4 regions of the Actinomadura luzonensis genome follow, and region 2 is predicted to be linked to each of the others. Evidence: riboswitches for the same ligand, from Rfam matches in the RefSeq annotation. Region 2 holds a riboswitch; each other region holds the start of a gene.
What was found. Region 2 has a riboswitch for cyclic di-AMP ahead of MF672_RS43925 (C40 family peptidase). Riboswitches for the same ligand answer to the same signal wherever they lie in the genome.
Positions count from the first base shown of each region.

Region 1: another riboswitch for cyclic di-AMP. It lies ahead of MF672_RS20045 (CHAP domain-containing protein); the one in region 2 lies ahead of MF672_RS43925 (C40 family peptidase).
Region 3: another riboswitch for cyclic di-AMP. It lies ahead of MF672_RS01895 (hypothetical protein); the one in region 2 lies ahead of MF672_RS43925 (C40 family peptidase).
Region 4: another riboswitch for cyclic di-AMP. It lies ahead of MF672_RS29670 (VldE C-terminal domain-containing protein); the one in region 2 lies ahead of MF672_RS43925 (C40 family peptidase).

Region 1 covers NZ_JAKRKC020000001.1:4,119,479-4,124,707, reverse strand. The annotation lists gene MF672_RS20055 (class II aldolase/adducin family protein) at 1-350, opposite strand, end outside; gene MF672_RS20050 (PadR family transcriptional regulator) at 564-1,136, shown strand; gene MF672_RS20045 (CHAP domain-containing protein) at 1,226-1,966, opposite strand; cyclic di-AMP (ydaO/yuaA leader) riboswitch at 1,979-2,116, opposite strand; gene MF672_RS20040 (Gfo/Idh/MocA family protein) at 2,239-3,192, opposite strand; gene MF672_RS20035 (aldo/keto reductase) at 3,213-4,034, opposite strand; gene MF672_RS20030 (hypothetical protein) at 4,157-5,101, shown strand; gene MF672_RS20025 (DUF6716 putative glycosyltransferase) at 5,104-5,229, shown strand, end outside.
Region 2 covers NZ_JAKRKC020000002.1:2,921,241-2,926,469, forward strand. The annotation lists gene MF672_RS43915 (NYN domain-containing protein) at 1-791, shown strand, start outside; gene MF672_RS43920 (C40 family peptidase) at 933-1,859, shown strand; cyclic di-AMP (ydaO/yuaA leader) riboswitch at 2,266-2,428, shown strand; gene MF672_RS43925 (C40 family peptidase) at 2,502-3,029, shown strand; gene MF672_RS43930 (basic secretory family protein) at 3,120-3,914, shown strand; gene MF672_RS43935 (M48 family metallopeptidase) at 3,928-5,229, shown strand, end outside.
Region 3 covers NZ_JAKRKC020000001.1:389,840-395,068, forward strand. The annotation lists gene MF672_RS01875 (DUF4388 domain-containing protein) at 1-478, shown strand, start outside; gene MF672_RS01880 (roadblock/LC7 domain-containing protein) at 508-882, shown strand; gene MF672_RS01885 (hypothetical protein) at 909-1,280, shown strand; gene MF672_RS01890 (alpha/beta hydrolase) at 1,341-2,186, opposite strand; gene MF672_RS01895 (hypothetical protein) at 2,239-3,174, opposite strand; cyclic di-AMP (ydaO/yuaA leader) riboswitch at 3,398-3,533, opposite strand; gene MF672_RS01900 (DUF5302 domain-containing protein) at 3,662-3,862, opposite strand; gene MF672_RS01905 (MDR family MFS transporter) at 3,911-5,229, opposite strand, start outside.
Region 4 covers NZ_JAKRKC020000001.1:6,272,514-6,277,742, forward strand. The annotation lists gene MF672_RS29665 (2'-5' RNA ligase family protein) at 1-198, opposite strand, end outside; gene MF672_RS29670 (VldE C-terminal domain-containing protein) at 345-1,331, opposite strand; cyclic di-AMP (ydaO/yuaA leader) riboswitch at 1,339-1,479, opposite strand; gene galT (galactose-1-phosphate uridylyltransferase) at 1,548-2,627, opposite strand; gene MF672_RS29680 (DeoR/GlpR family DNA-binding transcription regulator) at 2,624-3,406, opposite strand; gene MF672_RS52245 (50S ribosomal protein bL37) at 3,549-3,626, shown strand; gene MF672_RS29685 (TrpB-like pyridoxal phosphate-dependent enzyme) at 3,662-4,972, opposite strand; gene MF672_RS29690 (nucleoside/nucleotide kinase family protein) at 5,023-5,229, opposite strand, start outside.

The DNA.
Region 1 (5,229 bases), on a different contig from region 2:
CCGGCGCCGGGCCGGGCGCGCGCCAGCTCGACGTGGATCCACGCCTCGCGCGGCGCGCCGGCGGGCAGGTCGTTCGCGTCGAGCGGGATCTCGGCGTACGGGGAGGCCGGGGTGAGGGTCCCGAGGGGCGACGGCGGCGTCATCAGCAGGCGGTCGGGAGCGATCCGCACGGAGACGTGCCCGAACGCGGTCACCAGCCCCGCCCCCGCCAACGCCCGCCCCGCCGCCACCAGCTCCACCACAGCCCGCTCCGCCCCAGCAGGCTCCGTAGCGACCCGCTGCCCCGGCGTGGACGGCATGCCGGGCGCCGCTTCCGCGCGCGCGGTCTCGCCATCCGGCTCCGTGTGCACCGCCGTCACCTCTCCCGCTCGCCCACCAGGCCGCCGCGCCAGCTCCGCACGACTCGGCCCGCCCCGGACAAGGCCGCGCCGCGTTCCCACGGCCCGGCCCGCACAAGTCAGAGCCGCGCACGACCCCAGCCCCTCTCAAGACAGGGAGGACAATACATGTATCTCCATACCTGTTCTAGAGGAAGCGTTCACCCCGTCCCTATGCTGGAGGGCATGTCGCTTCAGCACGCGCTGCTCGGCGTCCTGGAGGCGCGCCCCATGAACGGGTACGAGCTGACCCGCTTCTTCGAGGCCGCCCCGCGCTGGGTGTGGTCGGCGCCGCAGAGCCAGATCTATCCCACGCTGCGCCAGATGGAGCAGGCCGGGCTCATCGAGGGCCAGAAGGAGGTCCGGGGCACCAGGCTGAGCCGCACCGTCTACTCGATCACCGAGCGCGGCCTGGCGGAGCTGCGCACCTGGCTCGCCACCCCGCACCCGCCGCCGCCGGCGCGTGACGCGTTCTTCCTGCAGGCGTTGTTCTTCGACATGATCGAGCCCGACCGGGCGGCGTCGGTGCTGAAGGCGTTCATCGCCGAGCAGGAGCAGCTGGTCGCCGAGTGGCGCGCGCACCGCGAGGCGCTGCTGGCCAAGGAGACCGACCTGATCAAGGAGCGGCTGAAGAGCCGCCCGGCGGCCGAGCACGACCGCATCGCCGCGCTGAAGGCGCACGTCTTCGCCGGGCAGATCGCCGTCGCGACGGCCCGCGCCGAGTGGGCGCGCGAGAGCCTGCGCCTCCTGGAGGCGTGATCCGGGAAGAGCCGGGAAAGCGACGAGCGCGCGTCCCCGGGCGATGGGGACGCGCGCTCGTGCGTGGGGGAGTGGCGTGGGGGAGTGGCTCAGGAGGCGTACTCGGGGTAGCCGTAGCCGACGACCTGCGACTTGGGCCGGACGCGCTCCTCCACCTTGCCGTTGCCGGTGTTGCCCTCGATGGTGGAGATGGTGCCGTTCTGGTTGTCCTTGACGACGAACCCGACGTGGTTGATGTCGTCGAGGTCCTTGCTGCCGCTCCAGGAGAAGAACACCACGGCGCCGGGCTTGGCCAGGGCGCCGAAGCGGTGGTTGGCCTGGAACCACTTGGCGTAGGTGACGGTGTAGGCGTCCCAGCCGACCTGCGGGCGGGCGCCGGTCTTCTCGCCGACCCAGGAGACGAACATGGCGCACCAGGGGGCGTTGAGGTAGGCGGTGGGGGAGCCGCCGTCGCGGGCGATGGTCTCGGCGGCCCGCCGGGAGCCGGCGTACCACTGCTGGTACGGGGTGCCGCCGCCGGCGGCATTCTCGCTGGTGCCGACCTGGGAGCGGGCCAGCGCCAGCACCTGGTCGGCGGTGACGCTGATCTTGGTCTCTTCGTGGGCCCGGGGCGCGGCGTGGTCGGCGGGGCGGGCGTCAGCGGTGCCGGCGGTGCCGGTGGTGGCGGTGGTGGCGCTGGTGGAGGTGGCGAGGTGCTGCCCGGCGGTGGCCGGGGCGCTGTCGGCGTTCGCGGCGGAGTGGGCGCCGAACGCGGCGGCGGCGATGGTCGCGCCGAGCGCGGCGCGGGCGATGTCGATCTTTCGGGCAGCGGTGATGCGGTGCATGGCCATCGAGGGGGTTGCTCCTTGCTTCCATGCCGCTTACCGGGTTAGCTGACGGGTTCGGGCGTGGAAGCTGCCCTACGGCACCGCGGTGCCGACTCACCCCAAAGGACGTGGGTCCCCGGTTCCGCCCGTGGGCGGATTCAGCGGTCACAGGACGATCCTGTGATGTGATCTCTCACTTGATGGTCAGACATAGCCGGACAAACCGGACGTATGCCCTGAGATGCCCCACAAGGTAATACACATGGCAAGGGGATTACAAATCCATAAAAGCCCAGCTAAGCGAGTTGCCCCCGCGCCTCGGCCAGAAGCCCCATCATGGCAAGGGATTCGTCAAGAGGCATGATCGCTGATTCGGTCCTGCCCTCGGCCACCGCGGCGCGCACCTCGCGCAGCTCGCCGGCGTAGCCGTTGTCGGCCGGATCCAGCACGTGCTCCTCCCGCTCCACGCCGGGACCGCTCAGCACGATCCGCTGCGGCGCCCAGAACGGGGCCGGGATCTCCGCCCGCAGCCCGGTGCCCACGACCCGGGCGTCGTTGGGGTAGTCGGCGAGCAGCGAGGTCGCCACGAGGGCGTGCCGGCCCCCCGGGTAGGTCAGCACCCCGGCCGTCTCGGCGTCCACCCCGTTCGAAGCGAGCGAGCCGGTCACGTGCAGCCCGGCGGGCCGGCCGAGCAGGAGCTGGGCCAGCCCGAACGGGTAGATCCCGAGGTCGAGCAGCGCGCCGCCGCCCAGCTCGGGCGCCCACAGCCGGTGCGCGGGGTCGTAGGGCAGCGCGAAGCCGAAGGACGCCTGCACCGAGCGGATCTCGCCGAAGCGCTCGTCGGCGGCGATCAGGCGGATGAGCGGGTTGAACCGCATCCACATCGCCTCCATGAGGAAGACGCCCGCCTCGCGCGCCAGGCGCACCATGGTCGCGGCGTCCTCGACGGTGGCCGCGAGCGGCTTCTCGCACAGCACGGCCTTGCCGTGCGCGATGGCGGCCTCGGCCACCTGGAGGTGCTGGGCGTGCGGCGTGGCGACGTAGACCGCGTCGACGGCCGGGTCGGCGCACAACTGCTCGTAGGAGCCGTGCGCCGACTCCGCGCCCAGCGTCGCGGCCAGCGCCCGCGCCCGCCCGAGGTCGCGGGAGCCGACCGCGGCCACCCGCATGCCGGGCTCGGCCGCGATGGCCGCCCCCACCGTCCGGGCGATGCCGCCGGTCGCCGCTATGCCCCACGCAAAATCTCGCACAAGGCGAGATCGTAGACGGGTCAGGCGACGTTGAACGTGTCGGGGTCCGGTCCGAGGCGCTTGCCCTGGTTGAGGGCCCCGAGAGCGGCCATGTCCTCGGTGTCCAGGATGAAGTCGAACACGTCGATGTTCTCCTTGATCCGCGCCGGGGTGGCGGACTTCGGGATGACCACGTTGCCGAGCTGCAGGTGCCAGCGGAGCACGATCTGAGCCGGCGTCTTGCCGTACTTCTCCGACAGCACCGCGAGCGCCGGGTCGCCCAGCAGGCCCCGGCCCTGCCCGAGCGGGCTCCACGCCTCGGTCAGGATGCCGTTGGCCTCGTGGAAGTCGCGCATCTCGCGCTGCTGCAGGTAGGGGTGCAGCTCGATCTGGTTGATGGACGGCGTGATGTCGGTCTCCTCCATCAGCCGGGTCAGCGTCCGGACGGTGAAGTTGGACACGCCGATCGCCCTGGCCCGGCCGTCGCGGTAGATCTTCTCGAAGGCCCGCCACGCCTGCACGTACGCGTCCTGCCGCGGGACCGGCCAGTGGATGAGGTAGAGGTCGACGTAGTCGAGGCCGAGACGGGACAGGCTCTCGTCGAAGGCCTGCTCGGCGCGGCCGTGGTCGCCGTTCCACAGCTTGGTGGTGACGAACACCTTCTCGCGCGGCAGCCCGCTGTCGCGCACGGCCCGGCCCACGCCCTCCTCGTTGCCGTACGCGGCGGCGGTGTCGATGTGCCGGTAGCCGGCCTCCAGCGCGGTCCGCACGGCCTGCTCGGCCTCGTCGCCGGGTATCTGCCAGACGCCGAACCCGAGCTGCGGGATCTGCACGCCGTCGGTGTTGAGCATGAGCGAGTTCATACCCTCCATTGTTCACGTCGCGTTCCGAGCGGCTTAAGGCGGCAGGGGTAACTTAGCGGGGTCATGAACGGGCCATCACCCCAGGCTGGGAGGGCCCCAACACCCGGTCGGGAGGGCAACGAGTGGTCGGACAGGCGTCGGCCTGGGTGGAGTCCCCGCTCCAGATGCTGTGCGCCGTCGAGGCCCACCACGCCGGGCTCCTCGGGCCCGAGACGGCCGTCGTGCCGCGCGCGGGCCTGCGGCCGCTGAAGGCCACCCGCAAGGAGCTGCGCTCGCTGGGGCTGCCGGACGGGCTGGTGCTGGCCGAGCCGCGCGAGCGCATGCCCCGCCGGGTCCAGGCCGTCGGCGACGCCTTCTCCGGCAAGGTGCAGCTCCGCTGGCTGCTGTCGCGACCCGGCCACATCGTCGTCGTCGACGACGGGCTGGCCACGCTGCGGCTGCTGGAGCTGCTGGCCGCCGGGCCGGCGCGGCCGCTGCTGCGCGCCCGCGCCGAGCCGGCCCCGCTGCGCACCGCGCTCGGCCTGGCCGCCGCGCTGCGGCTGCGCCTGAGCAAGGTGTCGGTCTTCACCGCGCTCACCGTGGACGACCAGCTGGCCGAGGCCGTCCGCGCCGCCGGCGTGCACCTGGTGCGGCACGAGTTCGACTGGCTGCGCGCCCAGCCGCCGAGCGAGCACGGCCCGGCCGAGCGCACGGTCGTGCTCGGCACCTCCCTGGTCCGCAACGGCCTGGTCCACCGCGACCGCTACCTGCGCTGGCTGAGCGACCTCGCCGCCCAGGAGCCGCTCGCCTACTACCCGCACCGCCGCGAGGACCCGCTGGACGTGGCGCTGATCCGGGAGCGGCCCGGCATCACCGTGCACGACCCCGGCGCGCCCGCCGAGCTGACCCTGCGCGGCCTGCACGCCGGCCAGCGCGTGCTCAGCCTCCCCTCGACCGCCATCACCTCGCTGCGGGTCCTGCTCGGCCCGCGCGGCGTCGCCGTCGAGCCCGTGGACGTTCCCGATGACTGGTGGACCAGCAGGGCGGCCCCCGCCCTGCGCTCGCATCTGACTGGAGTGCCCGGTTGAACGTGTTGGCGGTTGCCGACTCCGACTCGTACCTGAAGTGGGCGGCCTGCCTGCTCGACGACCTGCCCGAGGGCGCCGTGACGGACCTCGCCGTGGTCCGCACGCCGATCGCGCCCTCGCCCGAGCAG
Region 2 (5,229 bases):
GCAAGCTCCACGACGCCCGCGAGCGGGCCAAGGCCGCCGTGGCCCGCGCCGAGGAGATGGAGCGCGCGGCCGAGGAGGCGCGCACCGCCGCCGTGGCCGCGGGCAGCGCGGGGGAGTCCGAGCTGCGGCGGCTGCGCGAGCGGCTGTCGGACGTGGAGAAGCAGCTCGAAGCCTCCCGCCGGGCCGCCCGCGAGGGCCGCAGCCTGGAGGACGCCCGCATCCGGGTGCTGCTCGACGCGCTCCAGGACGCCTCCGCCGGGCTGCGCAGGGAGCTCGGGCTGCCCACCACCATCAGCCGGCCCGCCGACTCCGTCACCGCCCACACCGGCGAGCGGCCGGGGGTGCGCGGCGTGCCCGCGCGGGCGCTGGCCGACGACGACCCGCAGCTCCTCGACCAGCTTCTCGCGGTGCCGCAGGTCCACCTCATCATCGACGGCTACAACGTCACCAAGACCGGCTACGGCACGCTCACGCTCGCCGACCAGCGCAACCGGCTCATGACCGGGCTCGGCGGGCTGGCCGCGCAGACCCGGGTCGAGGTGACGGTCGTCTTCGACGGGGCCGAGCTCAACGCCCCGGTGCAGGTCGTGGCGCCGCGCGGGGTGCGGGTGCTGTTCAGCGACCCGGGCGAGATCGCCGACGACCTCATCCGGCAACTCGTGCGCGCCGAGCCGCCGGGGCGGGCCATCGCCGTCGTGTCCTCCGACCGCGAGGTGGCCGAGTCGGTGCGGCGCATGGGCGCCAGACCCGTTCCGTCTGCTTTGCTGCTGCGTCGCCTGGGTCGCGCCTAGATTACGACTTGCTCGTTTTGGGCGTTCGGGTGAGACCCCACGCGCCACTTCTGTACTATTCGCCCCAGATGTTTACCCCTGGGAGGCGACGCAGTGAGGTTTGGCCGGGTACCGGTGGCCGCGGGGATCGCGTTCGGACTGGTGCTTGCACCCACGGGAGCCGCGGTCGCTGATCCCAAGCCCACGCTCGCCCAGGCCAAGGCCAAGCTGGAGAAGCTCAACGACAAGGCGGACAAGGTCGTCGACCGCTACAACACCGCCACCGAGCGCTACAAGGCCGCCAAGAGCGCCTACACCAAGCTCAACGAGAGCTACAAGCGCAAGCTGGCCACCGTCGCCGACCTGCGCGCCCAGGTCATCACCATGGCGGTCGACAGCTACCAGCTCGGCGGCGACGTCACGTCCCTGCCGGGCTTCCTCGGCTCCGACGACCCCGACGACTTCCTCGCCCGGCTCGCGCTGGCCGGCCAGGTCTCCAAGGAGCGGGCCGAGAAGCTGAGCGCCTTCGACCGGGAGAACCGCGGGCTGAAGACCGAGCGTGACAAGGCCGAGAAGGCGCTGGAGTCGGCCGACGAGGAGCGCGACGGGGTCGAGAAGGAACGCTCGGAGATCCTCAAGCTGATCGCCGAGCAGAAGAAGCTGCTGAACAAGCTGAACGCCTACAAGGCCGGCAACCCGAACAGCACCGGCGTCAAGTACACCGGCTCCGCCTCGGGCAGCGCCGCCGCCGCGCTGCGCTTCGCCTTCGCCCAGGTCGGCAAGCCGTACGTGTTCGGCGGGACGGGCCCGGGCGGCTGGGACTGCTCGGGGCTCACGCAGGCGAGCTGGCGGGCCGCGGGCGTGTCGCTGCCGCGCACGACCTGGCAGCAGTGGGCCTGGGGGGCGAGCCGGCGGGTGAGCCTGGACGCGCTGCAGCCCGGCGACCTCATCTTCAGCGAGGGGCTGGGCCACGTCAGCATGTACGCGGGCAACGGGCAGATCGTGCACGCCCCGCAGACGGGCGACGTCGTCAAGATCGTCAAGCTCTCGTCGTACGGCCGGTCCCTGGTCGGCGCCATCCGGCCCTGAGCCCGGATCGCCCGCGTTCCGGGCTGTCGCCTGACTGGTTTCGGTCCCATCAGACCCGTGTCTCCCGGGGGTCTCGTGGGAGCGTGCCCACGTGTCAGCCCTGTGACAGGTGTGACAAAAGTGACAATTGGTACCTTACAGCGGCGTGTGCCGGGAATTGTGAGAAGGGTCACATTTAGGTAACGGAACCTGGTGTTCCAGCAGGGGTTTCGATTCTGACTCGACCCCCTGTCTGATCTTGACAAGCTGACTGGCGTTTTGCCGTTCCTTGACCTTCGGCGTAACTTCTGGCGTCGCAGCGGCACGCCATGTCGCGGCAACCTCCATCGGTTCCCCCCGATGTGTGACAGATAGACAATCCGCCGGTCGCCCCCGCATCCCCATGCGCGCGAAGACGCGCTTCCAGGGCGGCGACCTGCCGAATCCGTGCAGCCAGGAGGCACGGAGCCGGGGACCCATCGATCCCGTTCGCCAGGGATCAGGGGTGAATCGGCGCCACCGCGGCGCCGTAGGGCTACTTCCAGGCCCGAATCCGTCAGCTAACCCGGTAGGCGTTCGTGGAAGACTCAAGGAGAAATCCTGTCTACCTCCCCTCTCAACCCCCGTCTGTCCCGCCTTGCCCTCAGCGGCGCGGCGCTCACCATGACCGTGACGGCCGGAGGTGTGATCCTCCATGCCCCCGCGGCCCAGGCGGCGGCGGCAAGCGACACCTCCACGGCCTCCACGGCCCGCACGACCACGTCGGCGAAGACCACCCGGTCGGCGAGAACGACCAGGTCGGCCAGGGCCGCCAAGGCCGCCCGGCAACAGGCGAGGGCCCACCGGGCCGTCGCCGTGGCCAAGAACCAGATCGGTGACCCGTACCGCTACGGCGGCACCGGCCCCGGCTCGTTCGACTGCTCCGGACTCGTCCAGTACGCCTGGAGGAAGGCCGGGGTCAGGCTCCCTCGCGTGGCGAGCAGCCAGTTCGCCCGCATCAGGACGAAGGTCTCGTGGAAGCACCTCAAGCCAGGCGACCTGATGTTCTTCAACGGGCTCGGCCACGTGGGCATGTACGTCGGCAAGGGCAGAATGATCCATTCGCCGCGGACAGGCGAACGGGTACGCATCGACAAGCTGAGCGGATGGCGCAGGTCGTCGTTCGTGGGCGCGGTCCGTCCCGGCATGTGACACGGCCCCGCCACGATCCCCGCGAGGGGATCGGGCGGGGCTGTCCCCTTCCCGCCCCCGGCCGCCCCGCCCCCGCTAGCATCGGGCAACGTGTCCGAGCAGGTGAGCCGACGAGCCGCGACGGGCGCCCTCCTGCTCCTCGCCCTCGTCCCCGCCGCGAGCGCGGCCGTCCCCCGCGCGTTGTGGCCGGGGGAGACCGTCACGGCACGCGGGGCCCGCTCCGTGGTCGTCGGGCACGGCACGCCGGCCGCGACGCTCGCCGAGCTGGCGCGGCGGGCCGACACCGCCGCCCTCCGGGTCGCGGACGTCCTCGGCGAGCCGGTACGGCCCCTGGTCGTCGTCCCGGCGAGCGCCGCCGAGGCGGCCCGGCTGGTCGGCGCCGGGCCCGTGGCCGGCCTGGCCGCCCTCGCCGACGGCGACCGCGTCATCGTCGTCCCGGACGCCTTCGCCCGCCTCAACCCCACCGGCAGGGACGTCGTGCTCACCCACGAGCTCACCCACGTGGCCGCCGGCACCGACCGCCTGCCCCCCTGGCTGTACGAGGGGTTCGCCGACTACGTCGGCTACCGCGACGCCGGGCTGCCCGTGCCGGTCGCCGCCGCCGAACTGGCCGGCGAGGTCCGGGCCGGACGCCTGCCCGGCGAATTGCCCGGACCCGCGGCTTTCGCGGCGGACGGGCGCGACCCGGCGCGGCTCGCGCGGGCGTACCAGGAGGCGTGGCTGGCGTGTCGCTTCCTCGCGGACCGGTTCAGTGAGGGGACCCTGGTACGGCTCTACCGTGCAGCCCAGGCGACGGGCGTCGAGCGGGCGCTCGCCCCGCTGGGGCTCTCCGTGGCCACGCTGACGGCGCGGTGGCGCGGGTACGTGCGGGAACAGCTCGGGTAGGAAGGGGAGGCGGATGAGCGAACGACGGGAGACCGGCGACCCGGCGGCACCCGCGAACACGACCCGGACCGGCGGGAACCGGGCCGGCGGGAACCGGGCCGGCGCGCACGACGCCGTGAGTGGCGGGCGCGGGGCCGTGAGCGGCAGGGGCCGGGCCCGCAGGGACGAGGCCGTGAGCCGCAGGGGCCGGGCCCGCGGGGACGAGGCCGTGAGCGGCGGGGACCGGGCCGTGAGCGGCGCTCCCGCCTACGAGGGCAAGCCCGTCGCCGATCGCCTCTGCGACGACGACGGCCGCCTGCGCCGCCAGGCCGCGCTCGCCCTGGCCGCCCTCGCCGCCGTCCTGCTCGCCGTGGCCGGCCTCACCACTCCCTGGACCACTCCCTGGACCACTCTGGCCGCCGCCCCGCCCGACCCGTCGCGCGACTTCAGCGCCGCCGAGATCGCCCGCTCCCGGGCGTTCGACGCCGCCACGAGCCTGCCGGGCCATCTGTCGCTGGCCCTGACGCTGCTCGTCGCCGCCGTCCTGATCGCCACCCCGCTCGGCGCGCGGGCCGTCGAGCGGCTGCGCGGCCCGTGGTGGCTGCGGGTGGTCTGCGGCGTCGTGGTCGTCTCCGCGTTCACCACGCTGGTCCGCTGGCCCCTCGGGATGTGGTTCGAGACGATCCTGCGCGCGTACGGCCTGTCCACCCAGGACTGGGCGTCCTGGACCGGTGACCGGCTGAAGAACGCGGCCGTGGAGACGTTCCTGCTCTGCCTGGCGCTGGTCGTCCTGGTGGCGCTGGCGCGCCGCGTGCGGCGGTGGTGGATCCCGGCGGCGGCGGGCGCGTTCGTCCTGACGGTGGCGGCCTCGTTCGTCTATCCCGTGGTGTTCGAGCCGATGTTCAACGACTTCACCCCCATGCGCGAGGGCCCGCTGCGCGCGGACCTGCTGGCCATGGCCGCGCGGGACGGCGTCCCGGTGCGGGACGTGCTGGTGGCCGACGCCTCGCGGCGCACGACGGCGCTGAACGCCTACGTCTCCGGCTTCGGCGCGACGCGCCGCATCGTCGTCCACGACACGCTGCTGCGCGCCCCGCGGCAGGAGGTCGCGCTGGTGGTGGCGCACGAGCTGGGGCACGCCGAGCGGGACGACGTCCTGCACGGCACGATCGTCGCGGCCCTCGGCTCGGCGCTGGGCGCCGTCCTGCTGTTCCTGGTCTTCGAGGCGGTGCGCCGGAGGGCCGGCGTCGGCTCGATCGCCGACCCCCGCGCGGTCGGGGCGGTCATCGGCCTGATGAGCCTCGGCGCCCTGCTCCTCGGCCCCGTCGAGAACGTC
Region 3 (5,229 bases), on a different contig from region 2:
GGAGCACTGGCTCGGCGGGCAGTGGTTCTTCGACGTGGCGGGGCTGGTGCGCGAGTGCGCGCGGCGGCGGGCCCAGCTCGCCACCGTCTGGCCCGCGGCCGACGTGGACGTCAGCCCGGTGCGGCCGGTCGCCGCGCTGCCCGGGCACGGGGTGACGCTCGACCGGGTCCAGTGGGAGGTGCTGGTCCGGGCCGACCACAAGGCGACGCCGCTGGAGCTGGCCAAGCAGGTCGGCCGGTCGGGCTACTCGGTGCTGCTGGCGGTGCGGCGGCTGGCCGCCGCCGGGCTGCTGGCCGCCCCGGACCCGCAGCCGGCCGAGGACGAGGCGCGGCTGCCGAAGCGGGCGCGCGGCGAGCTGCCGCGACCGCCCCACCATCCGGAGGCCCCGCGGTTGCCCGCAGGGCCGCCCATCACGGGGGACCCGACCGATATAGCGCTGCTGTTGCGGCTGAAGAAGGCGCTAGAGGAGCTGTCGTGAGGTTTCCCTCACTCAGGAGGAGGCCACGGGTGGAACTGAGCCAAGAGGTTCTGGAGGAGATGACGCTCCTGCGCGAGCGCACTCCGGACGTGAGCGGGAGCGTCGCCTGCACCGTGGACGGCCTGCAGGTGGCCTGCGACCTGCCCGACGAGATCGGCGAGCAGGCGGCGGCCCTGGCCGCGGCGCTGCTCGCCATGAGCAGGCGCATGCTGATCATGACGCATCAGGGCGCCTTCGAGGAGACGCTGATCTCCGGCACCGCCGGCTTCGTGGCCTTCTACGCGGCCGGCCCCACGATCGTCCTCACAGTCCTGGCCGGGCCCGGCACGAACGTCGGGCTCCTGCGGCTGGAGGGCAGGAAGACGGCCGCCGCGGTGGCGGCCGTCGCAGCACGCAAGCACTGACCCATCCCGGCAGAGAAGGAGGAATCATGGCAGGCATGGACGTCTCTCTCAAGGAGATGATGACGATCGACGGTGCGGTCGGCGCGGCTGTCGTCGACTACGGCAGCGGCATGGCGCTCGGCACCCTCGGCGGTTCGAAGGACCTGGACCTCCAGGTCGCCGCCGCGGGCAACACCGAGGTCGTCAAGGCGAAGCTGCGGACGATGGACTCGCTGGGCCTCAAGGAGAGCATCGAGGACATCCTGATCACGCTGAGCGGGCAGTACCACATCATCCGCCCGATCACGGGCCGCAGCGGCAAGGGGCTGTTCCTCTACCTGGCGCTCGACCGGGGGCGGGCCAACCTGGCCATGGCCCGCCACCAACTTCGCGGCATCGAGGAGAAGCTGGAGGTCTGACGCCGTCCGCCCGTGGCCCGCGCCCCCGATCCAGGGGTGCGGGCCGCGTCGTGCCGTCGCTCAGGCGCTCGTGAGCTTGGTGATCTCGGCGGCGATGTCGGGCCAGAGCGCGCGCGGCAGGTCGTGCCCCATGCCCGGGTAGGTCACCAGCCGGGCGCCGGGGATCGCGGCGGCCGTGGCCTGGCCGCCCGCGAGCGGGACGAGCTGGTCGGCCTCGCCGTGCAGCACCAGCGTGGGCACGCGCACCCGGCCGAGGGCCTCCACCCGGCTGCCCGACGCCATGATCGCGGCGAGCTGGCGGCCGGTGCCCGCCGGGTCGAAGCAGCGGTCGTAGGCCAGCCCGGCGAGCGTGGTGACGCGCTCGCGGTCCAGCTCGTAGCCCGGCGACCCGATGACGGACCAGGTCCGCACCGCCTGCTCCAGCACGCCGTCGCGGTCGGCGGCGGGGCGGGCCATGAGGATGGCGGCGGCCTCCTGCGTCGGCGGGGCGATCTCCGGGCCCGGGGTGGACATGATGGAGGTCAGGCTCAGCACGCGCTCCGGATGGCGGACGGCCAGCGCCTGGGCGATCATCCCGCCCATCGAGGCGCCCACCACGTGAGCCCGCGGCCAGCCGAGGGCGTCCATGAGGCCGGCCGTGTCGTCGGCCATGTCGTCCAGCAGGTACGGCGGAGCCGTCCCCATGCCGGGCAGGCCGGCCTCCGCGAAGTGCGTGGACAGGCCGGCGTCGCGGTTGTCGAACCGGACGACGTGGTGCCCCTGCTCGGCCAGGAGCTCGCAGAACTCCTCGTCCCAGTGGATGAGCTGGGCGCCGAGGCCCATGATGAGGAGGAGCGGGCGGCCTTCTGGCGCGCCGAAGCTCTCGTAGGCGATGTCGATGCCGTTGGCGGTTACGCGGGTGGTCACCCGACCAGAATGTCATTCTGGTCCGGCGTCCGTAAAGGGTGACAGGCCGGTGTCAGCCCCTGGTCACCAGCCGGCGGAGGCGGTCGCCGCCCAGCACGACGCCGCCGCCCGCGAGGGCCAGCACGAACGACAGCAGCATGCCGGCCACGCCGGTGCCGGCCTCCTTCGCCTCCACGGCGGCCGGGGCGGCCTGGGTGTGGCGGCCGACGACGGTCTCGACGCCCGCGCGCCCGCCGGGGGCGGCGGCGACGGCCTTGCCCGCGGCGGCCCGCCCGTCCTCCGCCTCCGCCCGCGCTGCCTCCGCGGCGGCGTCGTCGGCGGCGTCGGCGGCGGCGTCGTCGTCCGCGGCGGCTACGGGCTCGGCGGCCTCGGCGGCCTTCTCCTGCGGCTGCTCCGCCGCCATCGGCTTGGCGGCCGGCTGCTCCGCCTTCTCCTCGGCGAGCACCTTCGGCGGCTCGGCCGGGTTGTCGTCGCGCTCGGACCAGGCGCCGGTGGAGAAGGCGACCGGGTAGTTCTTCTTGCCGACGCCGTCGCCCCACTTGGTGATGACATAGTCGATCTTGATGTGGCCCTCGCCGCCGATGCCGTCCACGCCCAGGGTGTCGGAGTTGAACCTGCCCCCGGTCAGCTCGGCGAAGGTCTTGGCGTCCAGGTCGAGCATGACGCCGCGGCTGGAGGGCTCGCCGGGGCCGCGGTCGCCGACGAAGAAGGGCATCTTCTTGCCCTCGTACATCACGTAGCCCTCGGTCAGCAGGGGCCAGCTCGGGCTGGCGGCCAGCCCCTTCTGCATCGGCTTGCCGCTGGCCGGCAGGCCGGTGTCGCCGGCCCGACCGGAGGAGTCGTCCCAGAAGTAGGAGGCCGTGGTCGAGCCCTCGAGCAGGATCTTCTCGTCGGTGTCAGCGTGGGCGGGGGTGCAGACGGCGGTGAGCGCGCCGATCGAGCAGGCGGTGAGCACGGCGAACGAACGCAGGCCGAAATGGGCAGACATGGAGCAGTGAGGTCCTTCGCGAGGGGACGGGGAGACACGCTCAGGGAAGAAGGGCGCAGCCGGGGAGGACACCTGACGGGGGAGGCTGCGCGGAGCGCGGAGAGAACCTGGAGGCGGGGCCGCTCAGCGGGCGGCCGGCACTACACAGTCCGGGAGGGGGCACTCTGGAATGGCGACGCGTGGGGAGCCGGCGTCCGGGGGTGTGACGCGGTGGGGCATGCGGGGTTCCTCTCCATCACGCCTACCGGGTTAGCTGACGGGTTCGGGCGAGGAGATGCCCTACCGGCGCAGTGCCGGATTCACCCCAACAAGGTGGGTCCCCGGTTCCCGAGGGGCTCGGGATTCGGCTGGTTGATTGGCTGACACTTAACCACGCGTACCGGACGAACGCAAACGAATCGTCATGAATCGGGCGAAAGATCTACCTATCTCCTGGGCAAAGAAAGAGGGGGCGCGGAATAACCGCGCCCCCTTCGTCAAGCCGGCCTCAGCCGCCGCTCTTGCGCCTGAAGGATCGTTTGTTCGCAGCCGGACCGTGCGTCCCATGGATCTTCGACGGGTCGCCGCCCCTGCCACCAGCGCCGTTGCCCGCGGCCTGGCCGCGCTTGCGCTCCAGCGCCTCGCGGAACTTGCGCTTCATCTCGTCCTCGGGAGTTTCGCTGACTTCCGGCTCCGGTGATTCCGCCATTGAGGACCTCCATGGTGTTGGGACCCCTCCAGCTTCGCACGATGCTCCTTACGATGCGAAACCGGCTTCAATCTTGCTCGGCGGCGCAGCGGGCGTCTCCAGCCGCCTGCCGGGCATGGCCGCCAGCGCCACGAAGGCGATCAGCGCTCCGGCCACGCCGATCGACGGGATGACGGCCGCCGCGGCGGCGGCGTGGGCGGCGGGCAGGCCGTGCGCCGGGGCCTCCGCCGCGACGGTCGAGGTGTAGAGGGTGCCGCCCACGGCCAGCGCCACCGAGCCGCCGATCTGGCGGAAGAAGGTGAGGTTGGCCGAGGCCGTGCCGATGTACTGGGGCGGCACCGCCTGCTGCACGGCCACGGTCAGCCCCGACAGCATCGGCCCCATGCCGAGCCCGATCAGCGCCATCCAGGCCGCGAGCGCCAGGCCGCCGGTGTCGCGCGCGAGGTTGAGGCAGAGCAGCGTGCCGGCCGTCAGCAGGAACGGGGAGACCAGCAGCCACGGCTTGTAGACCCTGGTCCTGGACATGAGCGTGCCCATGAGCGCGCTGCCGGCGACCATCGCCAGTGTCATCGGGTAGATCCGCAGGCCCGACTCCGTGGCGCTGGCGCCCAGGGCCTCCTGGAAGTAACGCGGCAGGAAGACGACTCCCGCGTACATGCAGAAGGCCGTGACGAACGAGGTCGCGTTCACCAGCGTGTACGTCCGCACGCCGAACAGGTGCAGCGGCATGATCGGGTTGGCCGCCCGCCGCTCCACCGCCACGAACGCGGCGAGCGCGGCCAGCGCGAGCAGGATGGGCCCCGCCACGGCCGCGTCGGTCCAGGTGTGGCCGTCGAGACCCTTCTCCGTCAACCCCAGCAGCAGAGCGGTGACGGCCACCGTGAACACCGCGATCCCGGCGTAGTCGGGACGCCCGCCCGCGCCGGAGCCCGGCCGGTTCGGCAGCCGCAGCACCACGGTCGCGATCACCGCCGCGCCGAGCGGCACGTTCACGTAGAAGGCCCAGCGCCAGCTCGCGTGGTCGGTGAACAGGCCGCCGAGGAACGGCCCCGCCAGGTACGTCAACGCCATCACGCCGCCGAGCGCGCCCTGCGTGCGGGCGCCGCGCGGGCTGCCGGGCGGGAACATCTCCATCACCAGCGCGAGCGACAGCGGCAGCAGCGCGCCCGCGCCGAGGCCCTGGAGGGCGCGGAAGGCGATGAGCTGCACCATGTCCTGGGCCACGCCGCACAGGGCCGAGCCGAGGACGAACACCACCATGCCGACCAGCAGCAGCGGCTTCCTGCCGTGCTGGTCGGAGAGCCGGCCGTAGAGCGGCACGGTCACCGTCGAGGTGAGCAGGTACGCGGTGACCACCCACGTGTACA
Region 4 (5,229 bases), on a different contig from region 2:
CACGGACTGCATGGTCAGGTGCAGCCAGCGGACCGGGACCGGGTGGTGGCCGGGCACCCGCGCCAGCGCCTCCTGGTAGCGCTCCGCCAGGCGGTGCAGGCGGGGAGCGCGTTCGAAGGTCAGGTGCCAGGTGCAGGCCAGCCGGCCGGGGCGCCAGCCCTCGCGCGGCCACCAGTGCGCGCGTACCTCGTCCGCCACCGGCGGCACCTCCTTCGGCCTGCTCCGGGACGCCGCCATTCTCCCAGCCGCCCGGCGGGTCAGGAGCGGGGCGGCGTGACGTGCAGGACGATCACGCCGGACGGCAGGGACCGGGCCTCGGGGCGGGCCCCTCGATGTCCGGAATCTCAGTTCATCGAGATGTGGACGTGGTCGTAGTGGTTCTCGGTGACGCTGCCGCGGTCGGACATCGCGCGCCAGCCGGAGCCCGAGTTGATGCGCTGCTTCCAGATCACGTACTTGATGCCGAGCTTGTCCTGGTTCTGCAGGGCCCAGGCGGCGATGCGGTCGCCGAGGGCGCTGTCGGCGGCGGTGGGCATGGTGCCGCCGGAGCTCATCATGAAGTCGCAGGCCCGGCCGAGCGGGTGCTCGCCGCTGGAGCCGGCGCGGAAGCAGCCCACGCTGAACGGCAGCGCGAAGTTCTTCTCCACCTGCGCGCGCATGAGGCGGGTGCGCGGGGTGATGTTGTCCGTCCCTGAGGGCAGCTCGGGGGCCCAGCTTCCGTCGGAGTTGCGGCCGGTGCCGTACGGGACGAGGTCGGCCAGCTTCTCCTTGATGTCGTCGATGACGTCCTCGGCCTTCTTCCGCTGCTCGGCGACCGTGGCCGCGTCGCCGCGGATCCTGGTCGCCAGCGCCTGGGCCTCGGCGGCGGCCTTCTTCTTCTCGTCGCGGGCCTTGGCCACGCCCTGGACCAGCGCCTCCTGCTCGGTGATGAGCTGCCCGAGCACGGCCGCGCTGGCGCCGTCCAGCATGAAGCCCGGCACCGGGGGGTTGCCGTTCTGGTAGCGGAGGCGGGCGAGCTCGGCGACGCGCTGCTCAGAGGCGGCCAGCGTGCGCTCGGCGGCGGCCAGGCGCTCCTTGGCGGCGCTCGCGGCCTCCTGGGCCTTGGCCAGCTCGACGCGCTTGAGGTTGTACTGCTCGATGAGCTTGTCGACCTTGGTGTTGAGCTGCTTGAGCTGGGCCCGCAGCTCCGACTCCTCGGGCTTCGGCGCGGCGGCCGCCGTCCGTGCCCCGGCGAGGGCCGGAGCCGCCGGGAGGACGGCGAGGGTGGCGAGGACGGTGACGAGGCCGGTCACCAGGCTGATGGCAAGGGGCGCGGGGGACGGAGCCGCCACGTGCTGATGTTCCTCTCCCTGAGCCGGCCGGGTTAGCTGACGGGTTCGGGCGTGAGAGTGTCGTCCCTACCACCGAAGTGGATTCACCCCAGGTGCGGTGGGTCCCCGGCTCCCGGGCGACGCGCCCGGGATTAGGCGTGCAACGGCTGTTACCGCCGGTACATATGGGGATATTAATGGTAGATCACGAGTCATGCGACCCCAAGTAGAAATCCATTAGTGATCAAGTTGTGATCGGAGCAGGCGCGCCGCCTCCTCCGGCAGCACGTCGTTGACGAAGGCGCCCATCGCCGACTCCGACCCCGCCAGGTACTTCAGCTTCTCCGGCGCCCGCCTGATGCTGAACAGCTCCAGGTGCAGGTACGCCAGGTCGCGCCCCTCACGCACGGGCGCCTGGTGCCAGGCCGAGATGTACGGCATCACCACGCCGAACAACCCGTCGAAGGCCCGCAGCACCGAGGTGTAGAGCGGCGCGAACGCGGCCCGCTCGGCGTCGCTCAGCGCGGGCAGGTCGGGCACCTGCCGGTGCGGATACACGTGCACCTCGAACGGCCAGCGCGCGGCGGCCGGCACGAACGCCGTCCAGTGCTCGTTCGCGGTCACGACGCGGGTGCCCGCCGCCCGCTCGGCGGCGAGGACGTCGGCGAACAGGTTGCCCGCCCCCCGGTGCCGGGCGGCCGCGCCGAGGTGCAGCTTGGTGCGCGGGGTGACGTACGGGTAGGCGTAGATCTGCCCGTGCGGGTGCGCGAGCGTGATGCCGATCTCCGAGCCCCGGTTCTCGAAGCAGAACACCTGCTCCACGCCCTCGATGCCGGACAGCTCCGCGGTGCGGTCGGCCCACGCCTCCATGACCAGCTCGACACGGTCGTCGGACAGGCGGGAGAAGCTGGAGTCGTGGTCGGAGGTGAAGCAGACGACCTCGCAGCGGCCGGCGCCGGGACGGACCGCGCTGAGGCCGCCGACCTCCTCATAAGTCCCGAAATTTCGGGAGAAGGAGGGGAAACGGTTCTCGAAGACCACCACGTCGTAGTCGTCCGCCGGGATCTCCGTCGACCGGCCCTCCCTCGACGGGCACAGCGGGCACTCGGCGGCCGTGCCCGTCGGCTGGAACGTCCGCGTCTGCCGGTGCCCGGCGATCGCGACCCACTCCTCCGTCAGCGGGTCGTAGCGCAGCTCGGAGGCCACCGGCCGGGGGCCCAGCTCGCGCCGGTCCACCGCGCTGCGGTCGGCGTCGTCGCGCCGGTCGAAGTAGATGAGCTCCCGGCCGTCGGCCAGGTGGGTGATGGTGCGCTTCAAAGCGAGCCCTCTTCCGCGATGATGAGTTCTCCGGCCCGGTCGGCCAGCTCGGTGCGTGCGTCCTGCGGCAGCCCCGCGTCGCTGATGACCACGTCGGCCTCGCTCAGCTCGGCGATGGTGCTGATGCCGACCGTGTTCCACTTGGTGTGGTCGGCCGGGACCACCAGGCGGCCGGCCGCCGCCACCAGCTCCCTGTCGGTCTCCGACTCCAGCAGGTTGGGCGTGGTGAACCCGGCCCGCACGCTCATCCCGTGGACGCCGAGGAAGAGCGTGTCCACGTGCAGGCGGCGGATCGCGGCCACCGCGACCGGGCCCACCAACGCGTCGGAGGGGGTGCGCACCCCGCCGGTCAGCACGACCGTGCGGTCGGCGCGCGGGCTGCGGTGGAAGACCTCGGCGACGGGGATGGAGTTGGTGATCACGGTGAGCTCGGGCACGCTCACGAGGTGGTGGGCGAGGGCCCACGTGGTGGTGCCGGCCGACAGCGCGACGGCGGTGCCCGGCCGGACGAGGCGGGCGGCGCGGCGGGCGATGGCCTGCTTCTCCGGCTGCTGGCGGGCGGACTTGGCGGTGAAGCCCGGCTCCTCGGTGGAGCCGGGGCCGAGGGCGGTCGCGCCGCCGTGCACCTTCTCCAGCAGGCCGCGCTCGGCCAGCACCTCCAGGTCGCGGCGGATGGTCATGTCGGAGACGCCGAGCTCGCGGACGAGGTCGGCCACCCGTACGCCGCCGTTGCTGCGTACGCGCTCCAGGATCGCCTGCTGACGCTGCTGTGCGAGCACCCCAGCTCCTTCCAACAGATTCCACCAAATTATGACACGAATATGTTGGGGGAATGTTAGTTCGGCAGGACCCCTTGCCTGGTCGGCGCGGCGGCGGGACTGTGGGGATCACTGCCGGACCCCGAGCGCGGGAGGCGAGCTTATGGCCAGGCGGGCACGCAAGGGCAGGGCGCGCAAGAAGAAGAAGGCGAACCACGGCAAGCGCCCCACCGCACGCTAGGAGCCGGGTGGCCGCCCGGCGGCCACCCGGTCCCGTCAGCCGGGAAGCTCGGTCAGCGCCTGGTCGATGCGCTCCTGCGGCAGCGTGTGGTCCTCCATGCGGTCCCCCATGAAGCGGTCGTAGGCCGCGAGGTCGAAGTGGCCGTGGCCGCACAATGCGGTGAGGATGACCTTCTCCTCGCCGCTCTCCTTGCAGCGCAGGGCCTCCGCGATGGTCTCGGCCAGGGCGTGGGTGGGCTCGGGCGCCGGGACGATCCCCTCAGTGCGGGCGAAGCGGACACCGGCCGCGAAGCACTCGTTCTGGGCGCGGGTGACGGCCTCGAACAGGCCCAGCTCGTACATGTGCGACAGCAGCGGCGACATACCGTGATAGCGCAGGCCGCCCGCGTGGATCGGGTCCGGCACGAACGAGTGGCCGAGCGTGTGCATCTTGAGCAGCGGCGTCAGGCCGGCGGTGTCGCCGAAGTCGTAGGCGTACACGCCGCGCGTGAACGACGGGCAGGCGGCCGGCTCGACCGCGCGGAAGACGGTGCCGATGCGGCCGGCCAGCTTCTCGCGCAGGAACGGGAACATCAGGCCCGCGAAGTTGGAGCCGCCGCCGGTGCAGCCGATCACCAGGTCGGGCATCTCGGGAAGCTGCTCCAGGGCCTCCTCGCCGATGAGCGTCTGGTGCATGAGCACGTGGTTCAGCACCGAGCCGAGCGCGTAACGGGCGTCGGGGGTCGCGGCGGCCACCTCGACGGCCTCGCTGATCGCGATGCCGAGGCTGCCCGGCGAGTCGGGGTCGCCGGCCAGGACCTTGCTGCCCGCGCCGGTCACCGGGGACGGGCTCGCGTGCACCGTCGCGCCGTACACCTGCATGAGGGAGCGGCGATAGGGCTTCTGGTCGTAGGAGGCGCGGACCATCCAGACCTGACACTCCAGGTCGAACTGGGAGCAGGCGAACGCCAGCGCCGACCCCCACTGCCCCGCCCCGGTCTCGGTGGTGAGCAGCCGGACGCCCTCGCGGGCGTTGTAGTACGCCTGGGGCACGGCCGTGTTCGGCTTGTGGGAGCCGGCCGGGGAGACGCCCTCGTACTTGTAGTAGATCCTGGCCGACGTCCCGAGGGCCTTCTCCAGGCGGCGGGCCCGGATCAGCGGCGTCGGCCGCCAGAGCCGGTAGACCTCCAGGACCTCCTCCGGGATCGGCACGAACCGCTCGGTGGCGACCTCCTGGGCGATCAGCCCCATCGGGAACAGTGGGGCCAGGTCGTCGGGCCCGACGGGCTCGCGCGTGACGGGATGCAGCGGCGGAGGCGGCGGAGCGGGCAGGTCGGGGACGATGTTGTACCAGTTGCTGGGGATCACCGTTTCAGTCTGCGCCGGTCACGCACCGCGATCCAGTGGCGCGCCGGGGATCAGCCTGCGACCAGGACCGCCGGCCGGTCGGGGTGATCGGCCCTGACGACGACGTCGGCCGCCTGCTGGGGGCGGGCCTCCCGCTCGTAGCGCTCGTAGGCGGGCAGCCGCCACCGCTCCTCCTCAGGCGTGCGGCGGGCGAGCGCGCCCGGGGACAGCCACAGGTGCACGGCGACGTCGAACGCCAGGCCGTGCCCCAGCAGCAG